Linked DNA regions of Massilia litorea. The protein of the gene in region 1 interacts with the protein of each later gene in a pairwise test. Links are inferred from orthologs where the notes say so. Each region holds a gene or a part of one and is shown on either strand. Other genes may lie near its edges.

What was found. The genes of interacting proteins can lie anywhere in the genome.
Region 2: the proteins of LPB04_RS18090 (region 1) and rlmB interact in binary tests that used the Escherichia coli proteins (3 or more experiments, as listed by UniProt). The link is inferred for Massilia litorea from one-to-one orthologs.

The regions. Positions count from the first base shown.
Region 1 is NZ_CP062941.1:4,012,209-4,019,930, forward strand. The notes cover bases 2,568-5,446. They hold LPB04_RS18090 (NAD(P)H-hydrate dehydratase), read left to right. Parts: upstream 2,568-3,192; coding sequence 3,193-4,701; downstream 4,702-5,446. Other genes in these bases: LPB04_RS18085 (hydantoinase B/oxoprolinase family protein), read right to left, coding at 2,568-3,096; LPB04_RS18095 (ABC transporter ATP-binding protein), read right to left, coding at 4,903-5,446. Outside these bases: more of LPB04_RS18085, read right to left, coding at 1-2,567; more of LPB04_RS18095, read right to left, coding at 5,447-5,619; LPB04_RS18100 (arylesterase), read left to right, coding at 5,618-6,241; tRNA 2-selenouridine(34) synthase MnmH, read left to right, coding at 6,241-7,296; LPB04_RS18110 (SurA N-terminal domain-containing protein), read right to left, coding at 7,409-7,722. UniProt on the Escherichia coli protein: Bifunctional enzyme that catalyzes the epimerization of the S- and R-forms of NAD(P)HX and the dehydration of the S-form of NAD(P)HX at the expense of ADP, which is converted to AMP.
Region 2 is NZ_CP062941.1:4,552,397-4,557,816, reverse strand. The notes cover bases 2,422-5,420. They hold rlmB (23S rRNA (guanosine(2251)-2'-O)-methyltransferase RlmB), read left to right. Parts: upstream 2,422-3,550; coding sequence 3,551-4,291; downstream 4,292-5,420. Other genes in these bases: LPB04_RS20365 (YceH family protein), read left to right, coding at 5,296-5,420; cysE (serine O-acetyltransferase), read left to right, coding at 4,551-5,288; LPB04_RS20380 (hypothetical protein), read left to right, coding at 2,949-3,554; rnr (ribonuclease R), read left to right, coding at 2,422-2,952. In the rest of the region: more of rnr, read left to right, coding at 415-2,421. UniProt on the Escherichia coli protein: Specifically methylates the ribose of guanosine 2251 in 23S rRNA.

The sequences.
Region 1 (7,722 bases):
GGCGTTGGTGATGCAGGTCGAGGTCTCGACGTTGCCGGAAACGACAGAGGCCGGGTAATGCGGGTTGAGCATCGAGCCGGGCGGGATGATCACCTCGAGCGGCTTCAGGCAGCCGCCGTTGAGCGGGATCTCGTCCTCGACCAGGGTACGGAACACGTACAGCACCGCGGCCATGCAGACGGCGGACGGCGCGTTGAAATTGTTATCGAGCTGGCTTGACGTGCCGGTGAAGTCGATGCGGGCGCTGCGTGCGGCGCGGTCGACCGTGATCGCCACCGCGATGCGCGCGCCGTTGTCCAGTTCCACGGTGAAGGCGCCGTCCTTCAGGGCCGTGATCACGCGCCGCACGGCTTCCTCGGCATTGTCCTGCACGTGGCCCATGTAGGCGCGCACGACATCCAGGCCGAAGTGCGCCACCATCCGCAGCAGCTCCTCGACGCCCTTCTGGTTGGCTGCGACCTGGGCGCGCAGGTCGGCCATGTTCTGGTCCGGATTGCGGGCCGGGTAGCGCGCGCCGTTCAACAGCGCACGCGCTTCGGCCTCGCGCAGGATGCCGTCGGCGCCGTCGACCAGCTTGAAGTTGTCGATCAGGACGCCCTCCTCCTCGATGTGGCGCGAGTCCGGCGGCATCGAGCCCGGCGTGGTGCCGCCGATGTCGGCGTGGTGGCCGCGCGACCCGACGTAGAACAGTATGTCGATGCCCGCTTCGTCGAACACGGGCGAGATCACCGTCACGTCCGGCAAGTGGGTGCCGCCGTTGTAGGGGTCGTTCAGCACATACACGTCGCCGGCCCGCATGCGGCCCGCATTCTCGCGCATCACGGTCTTGATGCTCTCGCCCATCGAGCCCAGGTGCACGGGCATGTGCGGCGCGTTCGCTACCAGGTTGCCGGCGGCATCAAAAATGGCGCAGCTGAAGTCGAGCCGCTCCTTGATGTTCACCGAATGGGCCGTGTTCTGCAGGCGCAGGCCCATCTGCTCGGCGATCGACATGAACAGGTTGTTGAAGATCTCGAGCATGACCGGATCGGCCGTGGTGCCGATCGCGCGCCGCTCGGGCAGCGCCTGCACGCGGCGCAGCACAAGGTGATTGTAGGGCGTGACCTCGGCCTGCCAGCCCGCTTCGACGACCGTCGTCGCATTGTCCTCGGCGACGATGGCCGGGCCGTCGATGCGGTCGCCGGGCCGCAGGTCCGCGCGCCGGTAGATCGCGGTCGCGCGCCATTCGCCGGCGCCGAACATGGGCACCGTGTCGAAGGGGTGCAGGCCGCCGTCGCGCGGCATGACCGGGGCGATCGTCTCCGGTGGCGCTTCCGAGCGTCCCAACGCTTCCACCGACACCGCTTCCACGATCAATGCGCGCGAGGGCATCAGGAAGGAGAAGCGGCGTTTATAGGCGGCTTCGAACTGGGCCTGCATCGCCTCCGGCGCAGCGAAGTCCACCACCAGCGCCGAATCCGTGCCCTCGTAGCGCAGGTGCACGCGCTTGACGATGTCGATGCGCGCGTCGACCACGCCCTGGGCGCGCAGGTCGCCGCTCGCGGCCTCGGCCAGGGTGTCGAGGCGTGCGGCCAGCGCTTCGCTGTCGGCCGCACCCAGGCGCTCCTCGACCGCCTGCTCGCGCATCGCGCTCTGGTCGGCCCGGCCCATGCCGTAGGCCGACAGCACGCCGGCCAGGCCGTGGACGAAGACCGTCTTCATGCCGAGCGCGTCGGCCACCAGGCAGGCATGCTGGCCGCCGGCGCCGCCGAAGCTGGTCAGCGCATATTCCGTGACGTCGTGGCCGCGCTGCACCGAGATCTGCTTGATGGCGTTGGCCATGTTCCCGACCGCGATCTGGATGAAGCCTTCGGCGACCTGTTCGGGCGTACGCTCGTCGCCTGTGGCTGCGGCGATCTCGCGCGCCATTTCCTCGAACCCGGCGCGCACGACGCCGGCGTCGAGCGCTTCGTTCCCGCCCGGTCCGAACAGGTGCGGAAACTGCCCCGGCTGGATTTTACCCAGCATCAGGTTGGCGTCGGTGACCGTCAGCGGCCCGCCGCGGCGGTAGCTGGCCGGGCCCGGATTGGCGCCGGCGCTGTCGGGGCCGACGCGGTAGCGGCTGCCGTCGAAATGCAGGATCGAGCCGCCGCCGGCCGCCACCGTGTGGATGCTCATCATCGGCGCGCGCATCCGCACGCCGGCGACCTGGGTCTCGAACACCCTTTCGAATTCGCCCGCATAGTGCGAGACATCGGTCGAGGTGCCGCCCATGTCGAAGCCGATGACGCGCTCGAAGCCGGCCAGCCGGCTCGCACGCACCATGCCGACGATGCCGCCCGCGGGGCCGGACAGAATGCTGTCCTTGCCCTGGAAGGCGCGCGCATCGGTCAGTCCCCCGTTCGACTGCATGAACTGCAGGTGCACGCCCGGCAGTTCGGCCGCGACCTGGTCGACATAGCGGCGCAGGATCGGCGACAGGTAGGCGTCGACCACGGTGGTGTCGCCGCGCGCGACCAGCTTCATCATCGGACTGACTTCGTGCGACACCGATATCTGGGTAAAGCCGATCTCGCGCGCGATGCGGGCGACTTCGGCTTCGTGCCGCGCATGGCGGTAACCGTGCATGAAGACGATCGCCAGCGCGCGGGTGCCGCTGTCGAACACCGCCTGCAGCCCGGCGCGCGCTTTCGCCGCGTCGAGCTCGCGCACGGTCTCGCCGTGCGCGCCGATGCGCTCGTCGACCTCGACCACCTGGCCGTACAGCAGCGCGGGCAGCACGATGTGGCGTTCGAACAGCCTGGGACGGTTCTGGTAGGCGATGCGCAGCGCGTCCCGGAAGCCGCGCGTGATCGCCAGCGCCGTGGGTGCGCCCTTGCGCTCGAGCAGCGCGTTGGTCGCGACCGTCGTACCCATCTTGACGGCCCCGATGCGTTCAGTCGGCAGCGGCTGGCCGGGCGCCACGTTCAACAGATGGCGGATGCCCGCCACGGCGGCGTCGCGGTACTGCTCCGGGTTCTCGGAGAGCAGCTTGTGCGTCGTGAGGCTGCCGTCGGGGCGGCGCGCCACGATATCGGTAAAGGTGCCGCCGCGGTCGATCCAGAACTGCCAATCCATTCCTTACTCCATGCGCTGTCAGGTATGCTCCTATTGTATTCGCCCCTCGCGCCAAAATTGGCGAAAATGCACTGTTGGTACCACTTTGGAGTCCGGATGGACAATCGTCTTTACAGCGTGGCGCAGATTCGCGCCACGGAAGCCGCCGCGGCGGAAAGCCTTGAACCGGGCGCATTGATGCGCCGCGCCGGGCGTGCCGGCGCGGATGCCGCCCTCGAGCTGCTCGGCGGCGCACGGGAACGGCCGGTGCTGGTGCTGGCCGGCCCCGGCAACAATGGCGGCGACGCCCTCGAGCTGGCGGCCAACCTGGGCGAAGCCGGGGTCGACGTCGTCGTGCTGCACCTGGCCGGCAGCGGCAAGGTGTCCACGGAGGCGGCCCAGGCCCTGGCGCGCGCCCGCGCCAGCCGCGCCAACTTCGCCGACGTCGCACCCGACGTGCGCGACTGGGCACTGGTGGTCGACGGCCTGTTCGGCATCGGCCTGCAACGACCGCTCGAGGGCCGCTACCGCGACCTGGTGAGCGCCATCGACGGCGTGCGCTGCCCGGTGCTGGCGCTCGACGTGCCGAGCGGCCTGGACGCGGACAGCGGCGCGGTTGTCGGTCCGAACGGCGTCGCCGTCCACGCCACCCATACGATCACCTTCATCGGCGACAAGCCGGGCCTGCACACGGCCGAGGGCCGCGACCATGCGGGACAGGTGCAGGTGGCCGGCCTCGAGCTCGATGAAGCCCTGTTCGAGCCGGCGCAAGCCTGCATCGGCTCGCCCGCGCTGTTCGCAGCCAGCCTCGCGCCGCGGCGCCAGAATTCGCACAAGGGACAGTTCGGCGACCTGGCCGTGGTCGGCGGCGCCCGCGGGATGACCGGGGCCGCGGTGCTGGCCGCGCGCGGCGCGCTGTACGCCGGCGCCGGACGCGTGTTCGCGGTGACGATCGACCCGGCGCCGGCCTTCGACCCGGTGCATCCCGAACTGATGTTCCGCCTTGCCCACGACTTCGACTTCGCCGGCCGCGTGCTGGTGCTCGGCCCCGGCATGGGCGACGCGATGGAGGCGATGCGCGCGCTCGGCCACGGCATCGACAGCGCGGCGCCCATCGTGCTCGACGCCGACGCCCTCAACCTGGTCGCGGCCAGCACCGAACTGCAGGCGCGCCTGACACGGCGCCAGTCGGCTACCCTGGTCACGCCGCATCCGCTGGAAGCGGCGCGCCTGCTGGGCAGCTCGGCGGCCGAGGTGCAGGCAGACCGGCTGGGGGCGGCGCGCAGGCTGGCCAAGCGCCTGCAGGCGGTCGTGGTGCTCAAGGGGGCCGGCAGCGTGATCGCGCGGCCGGATGGCGAGATCGTGATCAACCCGACCGGTAATCCGGGCCTGGCGACGGGCGGCAGCGGCGACGTGCTGGCGGGCGTATGCGGCGCACTGCTGGCGCAGGGCTGGCCGGCCTGGGAGGCGGCGATCGGGGCCGTGTGGATGCACGGGGCGGCGGCGGACCGGCTGGTCGATGAAGGTATCGGGCCGGTCGGAATGACGGCCGGGGAATTGCCGGCGGCGGTGCGGGCGGTGTTGAATGGCTTGATCCGGGAGCGCGGCCAGACACGCGCCCGTTGACGCGTGGGGCGAGCGGGGAATTCGGACAGCATGCTGTCCGCCCGCGGAGCGCCCTGCCCGTGAGGCAGGGCACGAGTGCCCACCCTACGTTACGCAGCGGCCGAGGGGTGCAATCGAGACGGCGGTGCACCGTAGGGTGGGCACCTCTGCCCACGCGTCAACGCACGGATGCAAGTCGAAACGTGCTTCGATGCCTACTGACTAAACCAGCTTCCCCGCCGCAATCGTAATCGTCCGCCCACACCGTGCCGCCATCGCGGAATCGTGCGTGACGAGCACCAGGGTCGACCCGCGTTCGCGATTGAGTTCGAACATCAGCTGGATGATGGCCTCCCCGGTCGCCGCATCCAGGCTGCCGGTGGGCTCGTCCGCGAACAGCAGCGGCGGCTCGGTCACGAAGGCGCGCGCCAGGGCCACGCGCTGCTGCTCGCCGCCGGACAGGTATTTCGGATAATGGCGCAGCCGGCTGGACAGGCCGACGCGGCCCAGCATCGCTTCCGCTTTTGCCCGCGCCTGGCCGTCGCCGCGCAATTCGAGCGGCAGCATCACGTTTTCGAGCGCGTTCAAATGCGCCAGCAGCTGGAAGGACTGGAACACGAAACCGAGCCTGGCCTTGCGAAACGCGGCGCGTCCATCCTCGTCGAGCGCGAAGATATCGGTGCCGCCCAGCAGCACGCGGCCGCCGCTCGGGGTGTCGAGACCGGCCAGCAGCCCGAGCAGGGTCGACTTGCCGGAACCCGAGGCGCCGACGATCGCGAGCGTCTCGGCCGGTTGCACGGTAAAATCGATGCTGTGCAGGATGGTGAGTTCGCCGCTGGCGTCCGCCACCCGCTTGGACAGGCCTTCCACCTGGATTGCAGCCGCCCCGTCTGTCGCGGCGGAGTCCGTATATTTGAAAGCCTCGGGATGATCGCGCATGCTCTCTTTTCTCAATAAATTCACTGTCGCGGCAGCCCTCGTGGCTGCTTCGGCGAGCGCTTATTCTGCACCAAAAACCGTACTCGTGGTGGGCGACAGCCTGTCGGCCGAATATGGCCTCACACGCGGCGCCGGCTGGGTCGCCCTGCTCGAACAGAAGCTGAAAAGCGAAAAGATCGACGCCAACATCGTGAACGCCAGCATCAGCGGCGAGACCACCAGCGGCGGGCGAGCGCGGCTGCCCGCCCTGCTCAATGCGCACAAGCCCCAGATCGTCGTCATCGAACTCGGCGCCAACGATGGCCTGCGCGGATTGCCGGTCGACGCCGCCTCGACCAACCTGCGCGAAATGATCACGATGGCGCAGAAGCATCGCGCCAAGGTCATGTTGATCGGCATGCGCATGCCGCCGAACTATGGCCGTGCGTACACGGAGCGCTTCTTCGGCATGTTCAGCACGCTCTCGAAGGAATACAAGGCGCCGCTGGTGCCCTTCATGCTGGAAGGCGTGGCCGACAAGCCGGCGCTGTTCCAGGCCGACCGCCTGCACCCGAGCGCGCAGGCACATCCAATTATCCTGAATAACATCTGGCCGACTTTCTCGACACTGATCACCAAATAATGAAATATCCCGCCGTACTGAGCTTTGCCGACATCCTTCCCGAACTCGACCGCTTCGACACCATCATCGACGCCCGCAGCGAGGGCGAGTTCGCGCTCGACCACTTGCCCGGCGCCATCAACTGCCCGGTCCTGAACGACGAGGAGCGGGTGCGGGTCGGCACGCTCTACAAGCAGGTCGGCGCCTTCGAGGCCAAGAAGGTCGGCGCGGCCCTGGTCGCGCGCAACATCGCGCGCCATCTGGACGAGCGCTTCGGCGACAAGCCGAAGGACTGGAAGCCCCTCGTCTACTGCTGGCGCGGCGGCAACCGCAGCGGCTCGCTGGCCCACATCCTGGCCAAGATCGGCTGGCCGGCGATCCAGCTCGACGGCGGCTACAAGGCCTACCGCGCCGCCGTGAGCGCCGCCCTGGCCGCGCCGCCGGACCTGGAATGGCGGGTCATCTGCGGCACCACCGGCAGCGGCAAGAGCCGCCTGCTGGAGACCCTGGACGGGATCGGCGCCCAGGTGCTCGACCTCGAGCGGCTGGCGGCCCACCGCGGCTCGGTGCTCGGCCACCTGCCCGACGAGCCGCAGCCGACCCAGAAGATGTTCGAGACCCGGATCTGGAACAAGCTGCGTCATTTCGACCCGAGCCGTCCCGTGTTCGTCGAATCCGAGAGCAAGAAGGTCGGCAACCTGCGCGTGCCGGACGCCGTCATGGAGCGCATGCGCGCGGCGCCCTGCGTGGCCCTGACGCTGTCGCGCCCGAACCGGGTGCGCCTGCTGATGGAAGACTACGAACACTTCGCGCGCGACCCGCAAGCCCTGAACGGCCAGCTCGACCACCTGGTCCAGCTGCACGGCCGCGCCCGGATCGACGAATGGCACGCCCTGGCCAACAGCGGCGCGATGCCGGAGCTGGTCGACCAGCTGCTGGTCGAACACTACGACCCGGCCTACCTGCGTTCGATCGACCGCAATTTCGTCCAGTACGGGCAGGCGCGGGTGCTGGAGTTGAGTGATATCGGGCCGCAGGACTTCATGAAGGCGGCGCAGTCGCTGCACGCGGCCTGACCGACGCCGCGTAGGGTGGGCGCTCCGTACCCACCTGCGGCGAGACGTAAAAAAACCCGGACACGCGAGCGTCCGGGTTTTTTGTATGTGACTCAGGCCCGCAGGCCTGCGCTTACTGCGCCTTGGCCGCCTCTTCGCCTTTGGCGACATTGATCTTCACCTTGGACTTCGCCTTGATCGCTTCCACGAAGTTGTACAGTTCCGCCTGGCCGACCAGGCCGCCGATCTGCTGTGCTTCCTGGGCGCGGCGGGCGGCGTCCGGCTGGGCCGGCTGCGAGACCTTGCCGATTCGGTAGACGCCATAGCCCTGGCCCGGCAGCTCGACACCGACATAGGCCGGCAACTTGGTCACGTCGGCCTTGAACACGGCCAGCGCACCGGCGGTGTTGATCGCCGGCTGCCTGGTGCGCGACAGGACCTTCGCTT
Region 2 (5,420 bases), 540 kb from region 1 along the record:
CATGCGCGTCTACCAATTCCGCCACGTGGGCATTTCTGCTGCTGCAGCCAACACCATTCGGGTGATGAGTCCTGCGCTCGGGAGCACAGGCTACGTCGTCAAACGGTGAAGCTGATACAATATCAGGCTTTCCTGTTTTTCGCTAGATCAACTTTCGTCGCTCCAGCGCAGAAATCCTTTTACTGCCGCTGCTTTTCCTTCGCTTCACAATACTGTCGTTGCGAAAGAGCCGAGATTATAGCGGAAGGTTTGCAAAAGTCAAAGACCCGCCTGTCGAGGCCGCAGCATCGACGCGGGCACGCTTCGTTAGGCGAATCCTGTCGTCCTCCGTTACACTACGCCTGACAAGGTGTCAATCCAACCAGGGTGCCGGCCGGTCCGGAACCTCATTAATAAGAAATTCAAGAAAACGATTTGAAGCAACCTACTCATACTATTCCTAGCCGAGAGGAAATTCTCGGCGTGTTCCGTGATGCAGGCACGTCGCTCGATGCGACCACGCTCGCACGTGCCCTGAACGTCAAGAGCGCCGCCGAAGAAGTCCTCGGCCGCCGCCTGAATGCGATGGAACGCGATGGCCAGATCCGCAGCGGCGGCAACGGCACTTATTCTCTGGCAGACCAGAGCGGCTTCATCGCCGGCAAGGTCAGCGCCCACCGCGACGGCTTCGGCTTCGTCATCCCCGACGAGCCGGGCAACGACCTGTTCCTGAACGATAAGGAAATGCAGAAAGTGCTGCATGGCGACCGCGTGCTGGCGAAAGTCACCGGTACCGACCGCCGCGGGCGCCTGGAAGGCACGATCGTCGAAGTCGTCGAACGCGCCAATACCCATGTCATCGGGCGCCTGCTGAACGAAGGCGGCGTCTGGGTCGTCTCTCCCGAAGACCAGCGCATGAACCAGGACATCCTGGTCGCCGGCTCGCCGGGCAAGGCGAAGGCCGGCCAGGTCGTCAGCGTCGAGCTGATCGAGCAGCCGGCCCGCTTCCAGCAGCCGACCGGCCGCATCGTCGAAGTGCTCGGCGAACTGGACGACCCGGGCATGGAAATCGAGATCGCCGTGCGCAAGTTCGGCGTGCCGCACGTGTTCTCGCCGAACGCGCTCAAGCAGGCGAACAAGCTGCCGAACGAAGTGGTCGATGCCGACCTGGCCGACCGCGTCGACCTGCGCGACGTGCCGCTGGTGACGATCGACGGCGAAGACGCACGCGACTTCGACGATGCCGTGTATTGCGAGCCGGTCAAGATCGGCCGCGAGAACGGCTTCCGCCTGCTGGTCGCCATCGCCGACGTCAGCCACTATGTGAAGCCGAACGACGGCCTGGATGTCGACGCCATTGAGCGCAGCACCTCGGTCTATTTCCCGCGCCGCGTGATCCCGATGCTGCCGGAAAAGCTGTCGAACGGCCTGTGTTCGCTGAACCCGGCGGTCGACCGCCTGAGCCTGGTCTGCGACATGGTCGTCAGCAGCGATGGCGTCGTGCAGGCCTACCAGTTCTATCCGGCCGTGATCCACTCGGCCGCGCGCCTGACCTATAACCAGGTCGCCGATATCCTCAAGGATCCGCGCGGCGAAGAGGCGGGCCGCCGTCCGGCCATCGTGCCGCACCTGCAGAACCTGAACGGCGTGTTCCATGCCCTGCTGGCGGCACGCCAGGAGCGCGGCGCCATCGATTTCGAGACGACCGAGACCTATATCGTCTGCAATGCGATGGGCAAGATCGAAAAGATCATCCCGCGCACCCGCAACGATGCGCACCGCCTGATTGAAGAGTGCATGCTGGCCGCGAACGTCTGCGCCGCCGACCTGCTGATCCGCCACAAGCACCCGGGCACCTTCCGCATCCACGCCACGCCGACCGAGGAAAAGCTGAACCAGCTGCGTACCTTCCTCAAGATGACGGGCCTGAACCTGGGCGGCGGCCTGAAGCCGCAGGCGAGCGATTACGCAGCCCTGATGCGCGAGATCAAGGAGCGTCCGGACGCGACCCTGCTGCAGACCATGCTGCTGCGTTCGATGCAGCAAGCCGTCTACAGCCCGGACAACGTCGGCCACTTCGGCCTGGCCTACGAGGCCTATGCCCACTTCACCAGCCCGATCCGCCGTTATCCCGACCTGCTGACCCACCGCGCCATCAAGGCCGTGCTGGCGGGCAAGAAATACGAGCCGAAAGGAATCGACCTCGCCAAGCTGAACACGAACGTGTCGAACGCCACGCGCAAGCAGAAGGCGAAAGACAAGGCCGAAGGCAAGGCCAAGGACGAGAAGGACCTGACGATCTGGGACGCGCTCGGCGTGCACTGCTCGGCCAACGAGCGCCGCGCCGACGAGGCGTCGCGCGACGTCGAGAACTGGCTCAAGTGTTACTTCATGCAGGACAAGCTGGGCGAGTCCTTCACCGGCATCGTCGCCGGCGTGACGACCTTCGGCATCTTCGTCCAGCTCGACGAGCTGTATGTCGAAGGCCTGGTCCACGTGACGGGCCTGGGCGAAGATTATTTCCAGTACGACGAAGCGCGCCACCTGCTGCGCGGCGAGCGTACGGGTAAAACCTTCGGCCTGACCGACCGCGTCACCGTGCAGGTGGCCAAGGTCGACCTGGAAGCACGCAAGATCGACCTGGTGCTGGCGCAGGACGCCAATGCCGGCGCGGCGCCTGTGCAGCAACGCGAGCAGGGCGGCTCAAGCCGTCGTGGCGAGAACAAGTCGGACCGCAATCGCGGTGCGAACGCGCAGCCGGCAGCAGCGGCAGCGCCGGCGGCGCGCCAGGGCGGCAATGCCCTGGCCGAAGAAGGCAAGGGCAGCCGCTCGAAGCGTTCGCGCCGCGGACGCAAGGAGCGCGCGGCAGCACGCGAGCTGCGGCGCAACTGCCGCAAGCCGGGCAAGAGCAAGAGCAGGACCAGAGCCCAGCCCAGCCACAATTCGACGCTGCCGCCAACGGCGTCGAGGTGACGGGCGGCGGTAAATCCAAGCGTTCGCGCAAGGAGCGCAAGGAACGCGCCGCCGCGCGCGAGCTGGCGAATGCTGCACCGGCCCCGGTGGAGCAGCCAGCGGTGCAAGCCGCTGAGCCGATCGCCGATGCCGCGCAAGCGAAGCCCGCCCGCCGTTCGCGCAAACTGCCGGCCGCGCTCGACATGGGCGCCGTGGTAGCGCCGCAGCCGGTCCTGGAGCAGGCGCCGGCACCTGAGCCTGCAGCTGCGCCGGTTGCCGCCAAGCGTCCGCGCAAAGCCAAGGCAGTCGCCGAGGCGCCGGTCGAGGCAGTTGCTGTCGTTCAGGCCGAGCCCGAAGCAGCACCGAAACGCGCACGCCGCACCAAGGCAGCCGAAGCCGTGGCGCCGGTCGCCGTAGCGGATGAGGCGCCAGCCAAGCCGCGCCGCGCCCGTGCCGTCAAGGTCGAAGCAGCGCCGGCAGTGGAAGCTGCCGTGCCCGCCCCGGCAGCAAAAAAGAGCGTCGCCAAAAAGAGTGTCGCCAAAAAGAGTGTCGCCACCAAGCCCGCCGCCAAGACGGCGAGTGCACCATCCAAAACGAGCAGCAAGAAGAAAAGTAACGCATGAAGAATAAAATGATTTTCGGCTTCCACGCCGTGACCTCGCGCCTGCGCCATGAGGCGCAGTCGGTGGAAGAAATTTTCGTCGATGCCGAGCGCAACGACGCCCGCATGAAGGCCCTGATCGCCAACGCGAAAGAGGCGGGCGTGCGCGTCATGCCGGTCGAGGCCGCGCGCCTCGACAAGATCGTCGGCACCCGCCGGCACCAGGGCGTGATCGCCTTCGCCAGCCAGCTGGCGCTGGCGCGCAACCTTGACGAGCTGCTCGATGCAATCGAAGGTCCGCCGCTGCTGCTGATCCTCGACGGCATCACCGATCCGCACAACCTGGGCGCCTGCCTGCGCGTGGCCGACGGCGTCGGCGCGCACGCGGTCATCGTGCCGAAGGACCGCGCGGTCGGTCTGAACGCCACCGCCGCCAAGGTCGCCAGCGGCGCTGCCGAGACGGTTCCCTACATCACGGTGACGAACCTGGCGCGCACCATGCGCGAGCTGAAGGACCGCGGCATCTGGCTGATCGGCACGTCCGACGACGCCGACAAGGGCCTGTACGAAGCCGACTTCACCGGCCCGACGGCGCTGGTGATGGGTTCCGAAGGCGAGGGCATGCGCCGCCTGACGCGTGAGACCTGCGACCTGCTGGTCAGCATCCCGATGTTCGGCTCGGTCGAGAGCCTGAACGTCTCGGTCGCCTCGGGCGTCTGCCTGTACGAAGCGCGCCGCCAGCGCGGTATCAATGTCTGAAAGCCGGTGCTAAATCCTTAGCCTCGTTGCAAGCACTGTTTGACGCGTGGGCTCAAGAGCCCACCCTACGGTGCACAACAGTCGCTGGCTGTCGCGTAACGTAGGGTGGGCTCTTGAGCCCACGCGTATCAGCGCACAACGCATGCGCCGGCAACGGCCACGCCCGCCGTCGCGGGCAATCCCTCCAAATTGACCCCCTCCCAAGCAATGTGTAGCCGTATAAGCTACCATTTGCCCCTGTTTTCCTTCTGTACTTATTATGTTTTCCTCGTTGCGCGAAGATATCAAGAGCATCATCGAACGCGACCCGGCCGCCCGTAACGGCTGGGAAGTGCTGACCTGCTATCCAGGCCTGCACGCGATCGTCCTGCACAACTGGGCGCATGCCTGCTGGAACCTGAACCTGAAGTGGCTCGGCCGCTTCATTTCCTACCTCGCGCGCGTCATTACCGGCATCGAAATCCACCCCGGCGCGACCATCGGCCGGCGCGTCTTCATCGACCATGGCTTCGGCGTGGTCATCGGCGAAACCGCCGTCGTCGGCGACGACTGCACCATCTACCAGGGTGTCACCCTCGGCGGCACCACGCTGGTGGCCGGCACCAAGCGCCATCCGACGCTCGAGCGCGGCGTGATCGTCGGCGCCGGTGCCCAGGTGCTGGGCGCGTTCACGGTAGGGGAATTTGCGAAAGTCGGCTCGAATGCCGTGGTGGTGAAACCGGTCCCGGCAGGCGCCACCGCGGTCGGCAACCCGGCCCACATCATCCGCAAGGAAGACCAGTCGCGCAGCGCGCGCATGTTCGCGGCCTACGGCGTCGCGGCGAACGGAGACGATCCCGTTTCGAAAGCCCTGCGCGGCCTGATCGATCACGTGGCGCGCCAGGACGAGCAGCTCGAACGCCTGACGGCCACCATCAAGGCGGCCGGCATCGCCTGCCCGAACATGCTCGAGGGTGATAAACTCGATTCAGCCGAACTGAACCGGCTCGTCGATTAAGGAAGCCATGACTGAAGAAACAATCGCCGGCGTCGGTACGGCGCCCGTGCTCGACCCGTTCGAGATCCGCGTGCTGGCCGTGCTGGCCGAAAAAGAGGCGCTCACGCCGGACAATTATCCGATGTCGCTCAA